Regions from separate parts of the Microbacterium croceum genome, predicted to be linked through region 1. Evidence: riboswitches for the same ligand, from Rfam matches in the RefSeq annotation. Region 1 holds a riboswitch; the other holds the start of a gene.

The links. Region 1 has a riboswitch for thiamine pyrophosphate ahead of KZC51_RS00840 (ECF transporter S component). Riboswitches for the same ligand answer to the same signal wherever they lie in the genome.
Region 2: linked by a shared signal. The riboswitch ahead of thiM (hydroxyethylthiazole kinase) and the one ahead of KZC51_RS00840 (ECF transporter S component) in region 1 are both predicted to bind thiamine pyrophosphate.

Annotation. Positions count from the first base shown of each region.
Region 1 is NZ_JAHWXN010000001.1:189,590-191,971, reverse strand. Features, by position in the region: gene KZC51_RS17795 (D-alanyl-D-alanine carboxypeptidase family protein) at 1-632, opposite strand, end outside; TPP riboswitch at 714-825, shown strand; gene KZC51_RS00840 (ECF transporter S component) at 816-1,472, shown strand; gene KZC51_RS00835 (ABC transporter ATP-binding protein) at 1,475-2,382, shown strand, end outside.
Region 2 is NZ_JAHWXN010000002.1:16,260-18,641, reverse strand. Features, by position in the region: gene KZC51_RS14110 (ribonuclease FAU-1 family protein) at 1-114, shown strand, start outside; gene KZC51_RS14105 (NAD-dependent epimerase/dehydratase family protein) at 177-1,148, shown strand; TPP riboswitch at 1,176-1,269, shown strand; gene thiM (hydroxyethylthiazole kinase) at 1,260-2,108, shown strand; gene KZC51_RS14095 (bifunctional hydroxymethylpyrimidine kinase/phosphomethylpyrimidine kinase) at 2,105-2,382, shown strand, end outside.

The DNA of each region.
Region 1 (2,382 bases):
TCGGCCATCGAGGCCGACGTCGCCATCCCGCCGATTCCCACGGCGGCGCTGCCCTGCGCCGGCCAACTCACTGCTGCTGCCGGGGCTGGCACCGTGGCGAACTCCACGGACTCCACTGTCGGCGCGACCTCGTGCAATGGCCACATCAGAGCGCCTCCCACGTAGGTCGCGAGGAGACCGGCCAGCACGCCCAGCGGTACCAGCAGTCCAGGGCGTGCGATCGCCGGACGGAGCTTCGCCCCGCGCATCAGTGCGACGCCGGGGTCGACGTCGGAGACCTGGTCGAAGGTCGGAGCCGGAGAGCTGCCGGCGACGGTCTCGGCGTCGACCCACGTCAGAGCTGTGGCGTGCGTCTCCTCATCGGCCCACCGCACGGCAGCGGGCCTCAGGGACTCGGGGCTTTCCGCTCCGTCGGCGGGGGAGTCTTCCGCGAGGGGTTCCGGAGGGATCACTGTCTCGTCGTCGCTCTCCACGGCTTCCGCCTCTTCCGGCGCCGCGGTCTCGGGCGCGACTGCCGGGGAATCGGGCGCGACTGCCGGGGTCTCGGGCGCGACTGCCGGGGAATCGTCGCCGGCGGTGGCGTCGCCGGGGGCAGCTGTGTCGGTGGCCTCGGCAGGATCAGAAGCGGTCACTTGCCTAAGCTACCGAATTCATCGACCGATTCGCGGCCGCGCAACCGGGAGACACGGCCCTGCACGACTGGGTAGGATCGGAGACACAACCACGGGAGTCCGGCGAGCCGGGCTGAGAGGGAGCGAATCGCGCTTCGACCGTCGAACCTGATCTGGGTCATGCCAGCGCAGGGAGGAGTTCAGATGAGTACGTCCACGTCCACATCCGCACAGCAGTCATCCGCTGCCTCGAAGGATCTTCGTCGCGCCCCGGTCTGGCGCTGGCGCGTCGTCGACATCGTCGTCGCCGCGGTCCTCGGTGTCGCGATCGGCCTCGTCTTCTGGGGCTGGAACACGATCGGCTACGCCTGGTTCGGCGCGGCCGATGCGCTGACCCCCGGTCTCGGCGGCATCGCCGTCGGCATCTGGCTGCTCGGCGGCGTGGTGGGCGGTCTCGTGATCCGCAAGCCCGGCGCCGCCCTGGTGGTCGAGCTGGTCGCCGCGATCGTGTCGATGTTGATCGGTAACGTCTGGGGCATCTCGACGGTTCTCTCCGGGCTCGTGCAGGGACTGGGCGCGGAGATCATCTTCGCGCTGTTCTTGTACCGCCGTTTCGGCATCGCGGTCGCAGCGCTCGCGGGTGTCGGCGCTGCCGTCGCCGCCTGGGTGTTCGAGCTGTTCTATGGAAGCTCACCGAACATTCTGAAGTCCCTCGAGTTCAACACGATCTACCTGGTCAGCGTCGTGGTGTCGGGTGCGATCCTGGCCGGTGTCGTCGGTTGGTTGCTCGTGCGCGCCCTCGCGGTCACCGGTGCCCTCAGCCGCTTCGCCGCCGGGCGAGAGCACGTGCGCGAGGTCTGAGCGTGACCTTCGCCGCCCCGGCCCGCGTGCAGGCTGCGGGCTGGGGGTGGCGTTACGCCGGGCGCAAGCGGCCGGCGGTCGCCGACGTGAGCTTCACGATCGAGCCGGGCGAGAGGGTGCTGCTGCTCGGTGCCTCCGGCGCGGGCAAGTCCACGCTGCTCGCAGGCCTCGCGGGTGTGCTCGGCGACGACGACGAAGGCGAGCGCACCGGTTCGCTCCGCGTGGATGGCGCCGCGCCCGAGTCCCGTCGAGGACAGGTGGGTCTGGTGCTGCAGGATCCGGATGCCGGGATCGTGCTGTCGAAGGTCGGCGACGACGTGGCATTCGGGTGTGAGAACCTCGGCGTCCCCGCATCCGACATCCCCGTCCGCGTGGCCGAGGCGCTGGACGCCGTCGGGCTCGATGTGCCGCTGCAGCGACCGACCAAGGCGCTGTCGGGCGGACAGAAGCAACGGCTGGTACTGGCCGGCGTGCTGGCGATGCGCCCCGGCCTGCTACTGCTCGACGAGCCGACCGCGAACCTCGACCCCGAGGGTGTGCGCGAGGTGCGCGCGAGTGTGGAACGGGCCGTCTCCGCGAGCGGGGCGACGCTGATCGTGGTGGAGCATCGCACCCCCATCTGGGTCGATCTGATGACGCGGGTCATCGTGCTCGCCGCCGACGGTGGTCTGCTCGCGGACGGTGCGCCCGAGCGGGTGTTCGCCGAGCACGGCGCCGTGCTGGCGGATGCCGGAGTCTGGGTGCCCGACCGGGGCATCGACCTTCCCGTGCTCGAACAGGTGGCAGCATCCGATGTGCTCACGGCATCCGGTCTCGCGGTCGCGCGCGAACCGCGCGTCGTGGTGCAGTCGGGGCTCGAGCTGCACGTGCCGCGTGCCAACGCGACGGTGATCACCGGGCCCAACGGTGC
Region 2 (2,382 bases), on a different contig from region 1:
TCGTTCCGTGCGGGCGACTGGCCGTTCGACGCCGAATGGCGCGACTGGCGGCCGGATCCGACCTGGACCGTTCCCCGGCTCGCCGGCATCGACGAGCTTCCCACCGCTGAGTGACGATGCCTCTGCTCTGAGCGGAAGAACTTCCCCGCGGCCATGGATGCTGGTGTCATGGGTGCATGACAGACGTGCTGATCCTGGGGGGAACCGGCTGGCTCTCCGGGCGGATCGCCCGCCTCTGGGCGGATGACGGGGCCGCGGTGACCTGCCTGGCCCGTGGCGAACGGCCGGAGCCGCCGGGTGTGACGCTCGTGCGCGGTGACCGTGACCGCTCCGATGCGTACGACCGCCTCGCGCGCGACTGGGATCACGTGGTCGACGTCTCCTCGCGGGCCGATCACGTCGCTGCCGTCGTGGCCGCGCTCGGAGCACGTGCGCGCCGATGGACGTACATCTCGTCGGTGTCTGTCTACGCGGATGACGCGACCCCGGGCGCCGATGAATCCGCCCCGGTGCATGAGGCGGCCGCCCCCGGTGATGAGTACGACTATGCGGCAGAGAAGGTCGCTGCCGAGCAGCAGGTGCGCGCGCTGGGCGACCGGGCGCTGATCGTGCGCCCCGGGTTGATCGTCGGTGACGGCGACCCCAGCGATCGCTTCGGCTACTGGGCGGCGGCGTTCGCGCGGGCCGGGAGCGATCGGGTGCTCCTGCCACCGCTCGAGGGCCGTGCGACGCAGGTGATCGACGTCGACGATCTCGCCGCGTACGTGGTCACAGCATCGTCGGCCGGGGTCAGCGGTGCGGTGAACGCGATCGGCGATCGGCATCCGCTGCGGGATGTGCTCCTCTGCATCCGGAACGCGGCCGGCCACTGTGGTGAGACTGTCGTCGGCGAGGCCGGCTGGCTCGCAGATCACGGCGTCGCGTACTGGGCGGGGGAGAGGTCGCTGCCGCTGTGGCTGCCCGCCGACATGACCGGGTTCATGACGCGATCGAACGCGGCGTTCCATCGGACAGGGGGAGTGCTGCGGCCGATCGACGACACGATCGCCCGCGTGGTCGCCGATGAGATCGCGCGCGGCGTCGACCGCGAGCGGCGCGCGGGTCTCACGCGAGAAGACGAGCGCGCACTGCTGGCCGAGCTCCTCTGAGCGACATCCTCGCTTCGCTAGACTGCGATCAGTGACACGGGGTGCCGCGACCGCGGCTGAGAACAGACCCGTCGAACCTGATCTAGTTCGTACTAGCGAAGGGATGTCGCATTGAGCGATCGTCTGCGTCCATCGTCCGATTCCACCGTCGTGTCCGAGGCGGTGACCCTGCTCGAGCGCGTGCGAGCGACTCCGCCCCTGACGCACTGCATCACGAATGCGGTCGTCACCGGCTTCACCGCGAACGTGCTCCTCGCCACGGGGGCCGCTCCCGCGATGGTCGACATCGTGGGGGAGAGCGGCATGTTCGCCGGTATCGCCTCCGGCATGCTCGTCAATCTCGGCACGCCCACGCCGGAGCAGCGGGCCGCGAGTCGGGAGGCCGCCGAGGGGGCCTCGACCGCGGGTACTCCCTGGGTGCTCGATCCGGTCGCGATCGGCGCGCTGCCGGTGCGCACCGCTCTGGCGCAGGAACTCGTGGCGCTGCGTCCCACCGCCGTCCGCGGCAATGCCTCGGAGATCCTCGCGCTCGCCGGACTCAGCGGCGGCGGTCGTGGCGTGGATGCCACCGACAGCACGGATGACGCCGCTGAGGCGGCCGCCGCACTGGCCGACCGGTACGGCAGCGTGGTCGCCGTCTCCGGTCCGGTCGATCTGCTCACCGACGGGGAGCGCGTGATCCGCATCGCGAACGGCGATCCGCAGCTCACGCTCGTCACCGGTGGGGGCTGTGCGCTCGGCGCCGTGATGGCGGCCTTCCTCGGGGCCGCCCGCGCGACCGGGATCTCCGCGCTCGGCGCTGTCGCGGCCGCCACGCTCGTGTACACGATCGCGGCGGAGCGCGCTGCAGCGGCGTCCGGCGGCCCGGGCAGCTTCGCCGTCGCTCTGCTCGATGCCCTTGCCGGCCTGCAGCCGGAGCACCTGGTGGCCGCGGCCCGCATCGAGGAGAGCAGCCGATGAACGCGGACCTGTCGCTCTACCTTGTCACCGACGCCGCCTTGTGCGGCGAACGCGGTGTGATCGAGACCGTCCGCCAGGCGGTCGACGGGGGCGTGCGCATCGTGCAGCTCCGCGAGAAGCATGCGTCGGACCGTGAGGTCGTGGAGCAGCTGCTCGCGCTCTCAGCCGCGATCGACGGTCGCGCGCTGCTCGTGGTGAACGACCGCCTCGACGCGGCGGTGGCGGCGCGGGCTCAGGGAGGCAGAGTCGACGGCGTGCACCTCGGGCAGGGTGA